4 regions of the Paenibacillus sp. 7516 genome follow, and region 1 is predicted to be linked to each of the others. Evidence: predicted binding sites of a transcription regulator. Region 1 holds the regulator's gene; each other region holds the start of a gene.
What was found. Region 1 encodes Rex, which represses fermentation and respiration genes when NADH is low (regulators of the CRP and FNR family bind a similar motif). Its sites were predicted from a motif close to TTGTGAAATATTTCACAA; they were not measured.

Region 2: a site for Rex is predicted at 1,805-1,822, ahead of adhE (bifunctional acetaldehyde-CoA/alcohol dehydrogenase). Genes of this name have one in related genera too.
Region 3: a site for Rex is predicted at 1,298-1,315, ahead of nirB (nitrite reductase large subunit NirB). Genes of this name have one in related genera too.
Region 4: a site for Rex is predicted at 1,609-1,626, ahead of pflB (formate C-acetyltransferase). Genes of this name have one in related genera too.

What each region holds. Positions count from the first base shown of each region.
Region 1 is NZ_NPBI01000039.1:101,682-104,900, reverse strand. It holds gene dinG (ATP-dependent DNA helicase DinG) at 1-1,188, shown strand, start outside; gene CHI14_RS26260 (redox-sensing transcriptional repressor Rex) at 1,378-2,031, shown strand; gene CHI14_RS26255 (amidohydrolase) at 2,018-3,219, shown strand, end outside.
Region 2 is NZ_NPBI01000021.1:129,801-133,019, forward strand. It holds gene CHI14_RS19085 (hypothetical protein) at 1-653, shown strand, start outside; gene CHI14_RS19090 (Crp/Fnr family transcriptional regulator) at 757-1,473, opposite strand; gene adhE (bifunctional acetaldehyde-CoA/alcohol dehydrogenase) at 1,910-3,219, shown strand, end outside.
Region 3 is NZ_NPBI01000020.1:339,227-342,445, reverse strand. It holds gene CHI14_RS17480 (hypothetical protein) at 1-43, shown strand, start outside; gene CHI14_RS30675 (hypothetical protein) at 72-197, shown strand; gene CHI14_RS17475 (metal-dependent hydrolase) at 385-1,092, opposite strand; gene nirB (nitrite reductase large subunit NirB) at 1,404-3,219, shown strand, end outside.
Region 4 is NZ_NPBI01000021.1:133,163-136,381, reverse strand. It holds gene pflB (formate C-acetyltransferase) at 1-1,524, opposite strand, end outside; gene adhE (bifunctional acetaldehyde-CoA/alcohol dehydrogenase) at 2,060-3,219, opposite strand, start outside.

The sequences.
Region 1 (3,219 bases):
GAAACGGGTCAATTTTCCCTCAGACTGAAGCCTTCAATGAAACCGGCGAAGTGGCAGGAGCTGCAGGATTACGAAAACCAGATTTATGTCACACTGGGGGACTTGATCCGCAAGGGAGACAAGCTGCTTCTTGAAGTCAAAGAAGACCAGGACGACTATCAATCGGATAGCTTGATCACGGACATTACAGGTCTGCTTAAGGATTTGGCGACGCTCAAAGAAAACCTTCGCTTCTTCATGCGGATGGATGATGCCAAAACGGTATACTGGATGGAGGCAAGCGGCCAATTCCGCAGCAAATCACTGCAGCTGTATGCCGTTCCTGTCGATGTCAGTGCACAGTTGAAGGACATGTTCTTCGATAAAAAGAAAAGCGTTGTCCTTACTTCGGCTACGCTCTCGGTTGATAAGTCATTTCAGTTCATGATTGAACAGCTTGGCTTGCAGGAAGCAGCCGATAATAACCGTTTACTGACGTCCATGCTGCCGTCGCCATTCCGGTATAGGGATCAGGCTTTGCTGGTCATCCCTCGTGATTTCCCAAGTGTAAAAGGCAGTGTGGGGGATGCACACTTTGTCGACATGCTTGTACGATCTCTGGCCGAAACGGCTATTGCGACAAGGGGCCGCATGATGGTGCTCTTTACTTCATACCGAATGCTGCGCCAGGTCTATGACCCATTAAAAGAAGCGTTATCGGGCAACGATATTTCGCTGCTCGGTCAAGGCGTTGATAGTGGCAGTCGTTCGAAGTTAACCCGCAGGTTCCAGGATGCAAAAGCAACCGTTCTGCTGGGCACAAGCAGTTTCTGGGAAGGGGTAGATATCCCTGGAGAGGCGCTAACCTGTCTGGCGATTGTGAGATTGCCCTTCCAGCCACCGAACCATCCGCTCGTGGAGGCGAAGAGTGAACTGCTGCAGGAACAGAAAAAGAATCCGTTTATGAAGCTGTCTGTTCCACAGGCCGTCATCCGTTTCAAGCAGGGATTCGGCAGGCTTGTTCGTACAGCCAAGGATCGGGGCATTGTCATCGTTTACGATACACGGGTGATTGAGTCTTATTACGGAAAGTATTTCCTATATTCATTACCTGGTCCCAAAATGGAACATATGCTGACTGAACAGATGGTTCCCCGAATTAGCGAATGGCTGGAAACACCAGCACAGGATGAATCTACTACAAATTAGGTATGACGTCGTTGCGTAATAAGGGCTTCTCGCTGTAAACTTTATTAAAGTGTGATTTAATTTTAGAAGCACTTTTAACTTTATATTTTATAAGGCATCTTGCATAATTTCATTCGGAGACGAAAACAGTTATGCGGGATGCTACATTTTTATTTATCTATCGTGGCCTTGGTAAGGGGGAGCAATGTAATGAAATCAGATAAAATTTCGGAAGCTGTGGTACGCAGATTGCCTGTTTACTTACGTTATTTGAGTGAACTGCATCAACGTGAGGTAGGCACGGTCTCATCACAGGAACTGGGACTACGCCTGGATCTTAATCCTGCACAGATTCGCAAAGACCTTGCATACTTTGGGGACTTCGGTCGCAAAGGCATTGGATACGACGTATCGTATCTCATTGAGAAGATCCGTCATATCTTGAAAATTGATCAGCAAATCAATGTTGCTCTGGTCGGGGCTGGTAATTTGGGACATGCATTGTCCAATTACAATGCCTATCTGAAAGACAACATGAAAATTGTTGCTGTTTTCGATGCATACGGCCCTAAGATCGGCAGTCAGATTAACAGCCTGAAAGTACAGCCCATGAATGAACTAACGGATTCGGTCAAAAAAGATAATATTCGTATTGGTATCATTACCGTTCCGGATACCGAAGCTCAGAACGTAGCCGATCAGCTCGTAGAATCCGGCATTGAAGCGATTCTGAACTTTGCACCAACCATCTTGAAAACACCACCGCACGTCCGTATTCATCATGCTGATTTTACAACGGATCTGCTTAGCCTGGCTTATTATCTGGAGAACGGAAAGGACGACGAGGAAGATGACGACAAATAGATGGGTAATTCATAACGGCAAATTTGCTGTAAACCTTGGAACGGAATGGACCGTGGTTCAAGGGTATATGGTCGTTGAAGACGATAAGATTGTGCATATTGGTGAGACACTGCCGGATGGAGATGAGAGCCTGCCAAAGGTTGATGGCAAAGGACTGGTCTTTTTGCCGGGTCTGATCAATACGCATGGTCACGCAGCCATGTCGCTTCTGAGGGGTCACGGGGACGATCTGGCCCTGCAAGTATGGCTTCAGGAGAAAATGTGGCCTATGGAGGCGAAAATGACGTCTGAGGACGTGTATTGGGGCACATCCCTTTCTGTTTTAGAAATGCTGAAAGGCGGAACAACGGCATTCCTGGATATGTATGATCATATGGATCAGGTGGCAAAAGTGGTTGAACAATCCGGTATTCGTGCCGCATTGGCACGTGGTGTCATTGGTCTCTGTTCTGAAGAAGAGCAAATGCGCAAATTGCAAGAATCGGCTGCGTTTGCACGCGAGTGGAACGGACAGGCTGGTGGTCGAATTACGACGATCATCTCACCGCATGCGCCGTATACTTGTCCTCCGGATTACATAGAGAAGCTGGTACAGGTTGCACATGATCTGGATCTGCCGCTGCACACCCATATGTCGGAAACCCTACGCGAAGTCGAACAGAATGTAACGGATTATGGTTTGCGTCCTGTGGAACATTTGGAAAAGCTCGGTTTCTTCTCTCGTCCTTCTCTCGTAGCTCACGCTGTGCATTTGAATGATGAGGAGATTGAAATTCTGGCACGCCATGATGTAGCGGTCTCTCACAATCCAGGAAGCAACCTGAAGCTTGCTTCGGGTGTGGCGCGAGTTCCGGATTTGCTGAAAGCTGGAGTAACCGTATCTCTGGGAACAGATGGACCTGCAAGCAACAACAACCTGGATATGTTTGAAGAGATGAGACTGGCTGCTTTGATTCATAAGGGAGTATCCGGTGATCCAACTGCGGTTCCAGCGGGAGAAGCGCTGCTTCTTGGAACGGGGTATGGTGCCAAATCCATCTTCCTGAACAATACGGGAGCACTTCAAGTAGGCATGAAGGCTGATTTCATAGCGCTAAATATTGAACAAGCACACTTCTATCCGCACACGGATCTGATCTCTCATACCATTTACTCGGCTTCAGCTAAGGATGTGGAGCATGTATGGGT
Region 2 (3,219 bases), on a different contig from region 1:
CCGGATGTACAGAGACACAGCCTTCTGAACAGCCGGTGGTCAAGGAGACCGATACTTCCAATACCATTACCGTTGCTGTCGATGGAAGCACTTTTTTGCCTGATGCAACGAAGTCGATCAAGAGGGATTTTAGTGAAGGACTCACACTTAAGAAGGCGCTATTGAACAGTGGTCTGGTTGATTTTACGGCCGACGGCAAGCGGATTCAATCTGTAGGGGAAGTTTCACTTGATTCCTCGCTAAGCTGGGCAGTTAAGTTAAACGGCAAGGATATTGATCCGGAAAATTGGGGCATGGAGCTTCATGCCAAGGATGAAGTGATCATTTACGTAAAAGCCGCCGACAGTAAAGGAGAAGGTGTTGCATATCAGACAACCCTGCTCAAGATCAGCGGCGGCAATATTATGCCAGACCTTAATCGTCAATATGCGGGTGTCTATATCCAGGAGTGCACGGTTCGGGATGTACTTAAGTCCAGCGGCATCGTCAGAATGTCGGAAAATAACAAATACGTCGTTTCGGTTGAAAATGTTGTTCCACGCATGAATCAGCGTTGGGTGATCATGGTGAATGATAAGGAACTGATGGAAAATGGTTTGGATATGAAGTTGAATCCACGGGATGCGGTTAAATTACAGTTAACGGCATCTTAAACATAATTATAAAGCCCGGGCCTCTACAGGAGGACGGGCTTTTTTCATGTCACGTATAGATTAAGCTCATTACCGAAAGGTGATGACTTCAAGCACTTCATGTTTAGATGCGGCAGATCTCATTGGGACATAATTCACAATGGCAGATGCCTTGGAGCATCTTCAGGTCCTTGATAACAATCATGCCGTTATCATATTCAATAGCATCTTTTTTGCGCAGATCGCTAAGCATGCGGTTCACACTTTCGCGGGTAGCTCCAATCATGTTGGACAGATCCGTGTGGGTAATTTTTTTATGAATAATCACGTGATCGCCGTGAGGCTCGCCATAAGAATTGGACAATCGGATCAAGGTGGAACAGAGCGCACCAGGTTTGCCATATAACATCAGGTCACGGAATTTGGTTTGGGTTAAGCGGTGATGAATGCCCATCCACTTCATAAAATCAATGGCGAAGTCACAATGCTGACAGATCAGCATCTCCAGGTCTTTGTGCTCCAGTACACCAATTTCACTGTCTTCCAGCACTTCCGCCGAGAACGTATGCTTGGAACCGAAGAACGGATCTGCCTGACCAATCATATCACCGGACTGGTACATGTACATGATAAGCTCTTTGCCTTCATCCGTTGATTTGGTGATCTGGGCACGGCCCCTTTTCATATAATAAAGTTTGTCGGACACATCACCTTCCCAATACAGGTGGGTCCCTTCAGGATAGGTACGGTCTTTCATGGTTACGAGCAGATGATTGAAATTCACTTCCGAGAAACAGTTGGTATTGCCGCGTTTTTCCATGACACTCAGTTGTTCTCTCATAAGTCTATCTCCCCTTTGTATCCACCGGAGGGGGATTACAATCATGCAGTCCGCACTCCGTGGTTCGCCGCAACCGTTACCGTCCTGATTAGGGTCATCTCCGCCGGGAGGACGGTACAAATTGCGGTGGTTCAATTTTTAAGTTCAGTATATACCTAATCTTACCGTTTGAGGGGCATGGAAAGGGGGCAAAAATGGCGAAATTTCAAACATTGTGATTAAATTCACTTTGGAGAGGGAAGGCTGCATTTGACAGCTATATAATTTAAATATGAAGTGAAAATGACCTGTGGAAAGAACTCCAAAAAACTTAAATTAAATTTGTTATACTTTGTGAAAATAATCACATAATTAACCTTTTCGACATGTTACGATGTGTACGTAAAGAAGAGAGACAAACCAAAAACCAATACGAACCTTTAGGAGGATGAGGGAGATGGCTGTAAAGAACGAAGTCGCCCCAGCAAAAGAACCGACAGCAGGTCAGTATATTCAAACGTTAATTGACAAAGCGAATAAAGCACACGCAGCATTCATGTCCATGGATCAAAAACAGATTGATCGCATTGTGCAAGCCATGGCACTGGCAGGTCTGGACAAACACATGATGCTTGCCAAAATGGCGGTGGAAGAAACCGGCCGCGGAGTGTATGAAGATAAAATCACCAAAAATATCTTTGCAACAGAATATGTGTATCACAGCATCAAATATGACAAAACCGTAGGCGTGATTGAAGATAATGAGTATGAGAGTTTCCAGAAAATAGCGGAGCCAGTCGGCATTATCATGGGAATTACCCCGGTGACCAATCCGACATCCACCACAATGTTCAAGGCCTTGATTTCCATCAAAACACGTAACCCAATCATCTTTGGCTTCCACCCTTCAGCTCAGAACTGCAGCCGCGAAGCCGCCAAAATTCTACTCGAAGCTGCGGTGAAGCATGGTGCTCCGGCCGACTGTATCCAGTGGATTGATGATCCTTCCATGGACCGCACGAATGCACTGATGAATCATAACGATGTGGCGCTCATTCTGGCGACAGGTGGGTCAGCAATGGTACGCGCAGCGTACAGCTGTGGTAAACCGGCACTCGGGGTGGGACCAGGGAACGTACCTTGCTTTATCGAGAAAACGGCGGATATCAATCAGGCTGTAACGGATCTGATCTTGTCCAAGTCATTCGACAACGGTATGATCTGCGCTTCCGAGCAAGCGGTCATCATCGAAGAACCGATCTTCGACCAGGTGAAAAAGAAAATGATTGCGAACGGTTGTTATTTCGTCAACAAGGATGAGGCTGCGAAATTGACAGCAGGTGCCATCAATGCGGAGAAATGTGCGGTTAACCCGGCGATTGTCGGTCAATCGGCAGTAACCATTGCGCAAATGTGTGGTATCGAGGTTCCGGCTGGCACCAAAATCCTTGTAGCAGAGATTGAAGGCGTCGGCACCAAATTCCCGCTGTCTGCAGAGAAATTAAGTCCGGTACTCGCTTGTTACAAAGTAAAAACGGCAGCTGAAGGGATTGAACGTGCTGCGGAAGTGGTTGCCTTTGGCGGCATGGGTCACTCCTCCGTTATTCACTCGAATAACGAAGAAGTTATAGGCAAATTCGCAGATCGTCTGCAAACGGGACGGATTATCGTGAATTCGCCATCCACACACGGCGCCATTGGGGACATCTACAACACCAACATGCCGTCATTGACCCTGGGATGCGGTTCATATGGTCGTAACTCGAC
Region 3 (3,219 bases), on a different contig from region 1:
GGATGATGTGATGCGAGCTTTCCAAAAAAGAATGAATTCCTAAATGAATGGAATGAAATGAGGCTGGGATGATGTCTGACTTTGACTTTGATGGAACTGGATTTGCAGAGCTATTAATTGTAGTTATCCTTGTTGTGTTATTTGTATTTGGCTCTTCGGATATTGATACACTTACCGGCTCACCTACATCTACCTGATTATGTATTCACCCGCAGACCATTTTATAAAAGTGATTCCATATAACATACCGCAATCAATCCATTATAAAACTAAGAATCGAATAGAAACGCCAGTCCTTATTCCGGACTGGCGTTTTTGAAATTCATGTTGCTGTTCAGCACGTTAGCATGGTCTGATTCAAACTACGATGCCAATTGCTCAAAGTTACAGGAATAACGGCGAAAATGCGATCCATGCCAAAATAAGCGTAAGCACAATACATACATTCTCAACCACGGCTCCATGTTTGGTCCCCGTGCTCATCAAATTCACCCTGATCCTCCACTTGAGTGGCGGAAGCGGACGAATGCCGCGATTCGTCAATGAGTCTGCAAGCAGATGCATGGCATAGGCTACTCCTCCGGCAACCCAAATCTCCGGTCCCTGCTCATGCGTTGTGCTGTACAGCAGTCCTCCCCAAACTGCAGTTCCATAGACCGTATGGGTTAGACCTCTGTGGGTCAGCGTAGTACATAACATGAGCAGACTCCCTGCAATCAGGTTCCATGGTGCAAGGGCGTGACCATAGAATACAAGACCCAGTCCGATGGCAAACATCAACACTTTGCGGAGCGAACGCGATGGCAGGAAAGATACCAGCCCGACCAAAATGGCCAGCAGCAGATTCCAAGGCTTCGCCTGCACGTAAAAATACACAAATACGGCTGTAGGCAGCAAAATGGTTTGCAGCAGCCTGATCAAACTATTGGGCAGCGCCTTGGATACCAACAAGGAATTCGGCTCATCAATGTCCGGCAGCAGCGAGCCAATGAGCGCAACCGTAACAGCCGGTGCCGTGACTTGCTCACCCATCAGCTGCAGTACTGAAAGTGAAACGCCTGTTCCGATAATCAGGTGGGATCTTCCCATCATGATGCGAAAACTTCCTTTCGAAGAAATAGGGAACATCATATCCCATTCTCGATGTTACAACGAAAATAAAAAGAGAACAATAGTTCGTATTTCTTATTTTAGATAAGAGCCCCGACCTCATTACCTCCATTCTTCATGCTCATCTAAAAAAACAGTTTCCATGACCGGGCTCACACTTTTTAATTTGTGCTACTTATCTCTTTCTTAGTGAAATAAATCACATTAAGTGTTAGCAAATCACGGTATGATTCAAATATAAACCACTAAAAATGTTGATATTGTCCAGTGTTAAACCAAGGAGGCTTACACACATGAACGGAAACAGAGAAAAACTCGTCGTGATCGGTAACGGTATGGCCGGCATTAGTACAGTTGAACAAATTTTGAAATTAACTTCACGCTATGACATTACGGTCTTCGGCACGGAGCCCTATCCCAACTATAACCGAATCATGTTGTCCTATGTTCTGGAGGGCAGCAAAACCATTGATGATATCGTGCTGAATGATCTGCACTGGTATGAAGACAATGGCATTACGCTTCATACCGGGACAACCGTGTCCCGTATCGATGCAGATACCAGGGAAGTCGTTACAAGCGAAGGCACACGGGTGCCCTACGACAAAGTCATTATCGCTACAGGTTCCAGCTCCTTTATCCTGCCTGTTCCGGGTCATGATAAAGAAGGCGTTGTTGGATTTCGGGATATTGCCGATTGCAATATGATGCTGGAAGCAGCGAAGCAATATAAAAAAGCGGCTGTTATCGGGGGAGGTCTTCTCGGACTGGAAGCAGCCAAAGGTCTGGTACAGCTCGGCATGGACGTCACCGTAGTTCATCTTATGCAAGACTTGATGGAACGCCAGCTCGATCCACAAGCTTCAGCCATGCTAAAAGCGGAACTGGAGCGTCAGGGCATTCGTTTCAAGATGGGCGCACAGACAGCTGAATTGATCGGCGGGGAACGTGTGGAAGGCCTCCGATTTGCCGATGATACCGTGCTGGATGCAGACTTTGTCGTTATGGCTGTAGGCATTAAACCGAACACGATTGTAGCCCGCGAAAGCGGCATGGAAGTTAACCGGGGGATCATCGTGGATGACTACATGCAGACCTCACTCGAAGGCGTATATTCCGTCGGGGAATGTACCGAACACCGGGGAGTATGCTACGGCCTCGTTGCCCCATTATTCGAACAAGGCATGATTCTCGCCAAGCATATCTGCGGCGTGGAAACTGCTCCGTATGAAGGCTCTGTCGTATCTACCAAATTAAAAATTTCAGGTGTGGACGTCTTCTCCACTGGTGAATTTCTCGATAGTCCGGACCATACGGTGATCAGCCATAAAGATGACTGGAAACGGACCTACAAAAAAATTCTGCTGCGGGACAACATCATGGTCGGTGCCGTGCTCTTTGGAGATGTGACGGATTCTGCCGAATTGCAGAAGTTAATCAAACAGAAAACCGAAATGACGGATGAGCTGTATGCCTCCCTGATGGGTACGGGCTGTGGGGGTCACAAAAAAGCCGCTTCTGTTGAAACGATGGCTGAGGACGAAATCGTATGTGGATGTAATGGTGTAACCAAAGGAACCATTGTTGATGCCATCACGAATCAAGGTCTGAGCAGCGTGGATGAGATCAAAGCCTGCACAGGCGCAACCCGTTCATGCGGCGGATGTAAACCGGTAGTAGAGCAAATTTTACAATACGTACTGGGAGACAGCTTCACAAGCGGCGCCAAACAGGGCATTTGTGGATGCACCTCGCTCAGCCGGGATGAAATTGTAGCCGAGATCAAGCAAAAAGGATTGCAGACGACCAAAGAAGTGATGAATGTCCTAGGCTGGAGCCAGCCTGAAGGCTGTTCCAAATGCCGTCCGGCAATTAACTACTACCTCGGCATGATTGCACCGGATACGCATGAAGACGAGAAGGAATCTCGGTTTGTCAATGAACGTATGAACGCCAATATTCAGAAAGACGGCACGTATACGGTAGTACCACGCATGTACGGCGGCGTTACCACACCGGAAGAATTGAAACGTATTGCGGACATTTCGGTCAAATACGACGTAAAAGCGGTCAAGGTTACCGGCGGACAGCGTCTTGATCTGATCGGGG
Region 4 (3,219 bases), on a different contig from region 1:
CTCGATCCGTTCATAACTGTATTTGTCATGCATGTAGTGGATCACGTTAAGGGTGTTCATGTACAGTTTAGCCAGCCATTCCATCATCGGTTTGAACCGTTTCATGACCTCATTGTAGTCCAGCACTTCGCTTGTAATGGCCGGATATTCCGGTCCGACCTGTGCTCCGGATTTCTCGTCGCGTCCACCATTGATCGCATACAGCAATGCTTTCGCCAAGTTGGCACGAGCGCCGAAGAACTGCATTTGTTTACCGATCTTCATGGCCGATACGCAGCAGGCAATCCCGTAATCGTCTCCGTAGATTGGACGCATCAGATCATCATTCTCATATTGGATGGAGCTGGTTTCAATGGACACTTTGCTGCAATACTCTTTGAATGCCTCCGGAAGTTTGGTGGACCAGAGTACGGTCAGGTTTGGTTCCGGTGCTGGTCCCAGATTGTGCAGCGTGTGCAGGAAACGGAAGCTGTTTTTCGTTACGCGTGTTTCCCCGTTCACGGACATCCCGCCGATGGACTCGGTTACCCATGTCGGGTCTCCGCTGAAGAGCTCGTTGTAGTCCGGTGTACGCAGGAATTTGACAATCCGCAGTTTCATGACGAAATGGTCAACCAGTTCCTGAGCCTGTTCTTCGGTCAGGAGTCCTTCCTGCAGATCACGTTCAATGTAGATATCCAGGAATGAAGATACACGTCCAAGGGACATCGCAGCACCGTTTTGCTCTTTAATCGCAGCGAGGTAACCGAAGTACAGCCATTGGAACGCTTCTTTCGCTGTGGTAGCCGGCAGGGAAATATCGAATCCATGCATTTCGCCCAGCTGCTTCAATTCCTGCAGAGCCCGGATTTGTTCGGATAACTCTTCACGCAGACGGATGACATCTTCATCAATGACATCCACTTCAAGAGCGTTCAGCTCTCCTTTTTTGGCGCGGATCAGGAAGTCCACCCCGTACAGAGCAACCCGGCGGTAATCGCCAATGATCCGGCCGCGGCCGTAGGCATCAGGCAGACCCGTAATGATGCCGGCTTTGCGCGCTGCGCGCATCTCGGATGTATATGCATCGAATACACCCTGATTATGTGTTTTGCGAATATTAGTAAATATATCAATGACTTCTTGAGGCATTTCGAAGCCGTAAGCCTGACATGCATCAATCATCATGCGGATTCCGCCTGTTGGCTGAATGGAACGTTTGAATGGAGCATCGGTTTGCACACCGACGATTTGTTCCTTGGTTTGATCCAGATACCCTGGTTGGTGAGACACGATTGTCGCCGGAGTGTTTACGTCCACATCCAGTACACCGCCGTTATCCCGCTCTTTTTTGGTCAAATCGGATACGATGTCCCACAGGTCTTTGGTGTTCTGTGTCGCTCCTGCGAGAAATGCTTCATCCCCGTAGTACGGAGACAGGTTGTGTGCCAGAAAATCATTCACATCCACGGATTTGGTCCATGTGCCTTTCGTAAAGTTTCTCCAGCCTGTTTGTTGTTTTACGTCTTTTTCGATCACCGACATAGTAATCCCTCCACAAATTTGGATTTCCGGACACATGACAGGTTGCAAGCAAAATCGTCTCATCTGTGCCCAGAGCCGCGATTAATGTGAACTTTTTCACATATCAGCCGGAACACGTTCTCTCTACATGGGAACCGGAACCGCGGGATGGATGTTTTTCTTGCATTTTCAGTATACGTCTTGCGGGTTTCACCATCTGTGATTTTTATCACAAAGTCAGTGAACTTCCTCACTCCACCATTGCAGGATCATGGTGAACCCCATAATTATTCACACTTAGCCACTGCGCGGGCCAGAACAACTTCCGATCGCTGTTATCACTTGATTTTTTCCATTCCTTATTCTAATTGGGAAAATCCATTGATAAAGGCGAACGCTTCGCTTCTTCAGTTTTTCTGTCCTCTCCGTTATTGTGTGAATACCAAACCGTTCAACGAATCCCCAAAGGATTCCGTCATTGACAAAAAGACGGCAATCGGGGCTCCCCTTCCGGGGAACCCTGAACCTATTGCCTAAACCCTGCTGTTGCTATTGTTTATTCAAACCGTCCGTAGAAGGCATTGCGGTAAACGTCTGCCAGTTCAGTCACCAGCGGCAGTTTCGGATTGGCGGTTGTACATTGATCTTCGAAAGCACGATCGGCCAGGTAATCCACGTGAGCTTCAAAGTCTTTGGCATCGAACCCGATTTCCTGGAACGATTCCTCAATACCGAGTGTTTTGTTCAGTTTGCGGATTGCATTGATGAGGCTGTTCACCCCTTCTTCTGTAGTACGTGCAGGCAATCCCAGAATCCGGGCGATTTCAGCGTACCGCTCATCTGCTACAAAGTGCGAATATTTCGGGAATGATGCAAATTTGGTCGGTTTTTTCGCGTTATAACGAATGACGTGCGGCATCAGGATTGCATTGGTACGTCCATGTGCAGTGTGATACTGTCCGCCCCATTTGTGCGCCAAGCTGTGGTTAATCCCCAGGAACGCATTAGCAAAAGCCATACCGGCAATCGTTGAAGCATTATGCATTTTCTCACGTGCCAGTTTGTCACCTTGCAGCGCCGATTGCTCCAGGTATTGGAATACCAGCTGGATCGCTTTGATCGCCAGACCATCCGTGTAATCATTGGCCATAACCGATACATACGCTTCGATGGCATGAGTCAGTACGTCCATACCTGTATCTGCAACAGCTGTTTTTGGCAGTGAATATACGAATTCAGGGTCTACGATGGCTACATCCGGTGTCAGCTCATAGTCTGCCAGTGGATATTTGGTGTTGCCCAGATTTTTATCTGTGATTACAGCAAAGGATGTTACTTCCGAACCTGTACCCGACGTTGTCGGAATCGCTACGAATTTTGCTTTTGATCCAAGGCGTGGATATTTGTAGATCCGTTTACGGATATCCATGAATTTTTGCTTCAGATCGTTGAAGTCCGTGTCCGGATATTCGTAGAACAACCACATGGCTTTGGCAGCGTCCATTGGTGATCCACCACCAAGAGCGATAATGCAGTCAGGCTGGAAGCGGCGCATCATTTCCGTACCACGGTCTACCGTTGTTGTTGATGGATCGGGCTCTACATCCGAGAATACTTCGATTGCTACCGGCATTTGGCGTTGACGCAGATAATGCTCCACTTTTTCCACATAGCCCAGTTTAACCATCATGGCATCCGTAACGATCGCTACGCGAG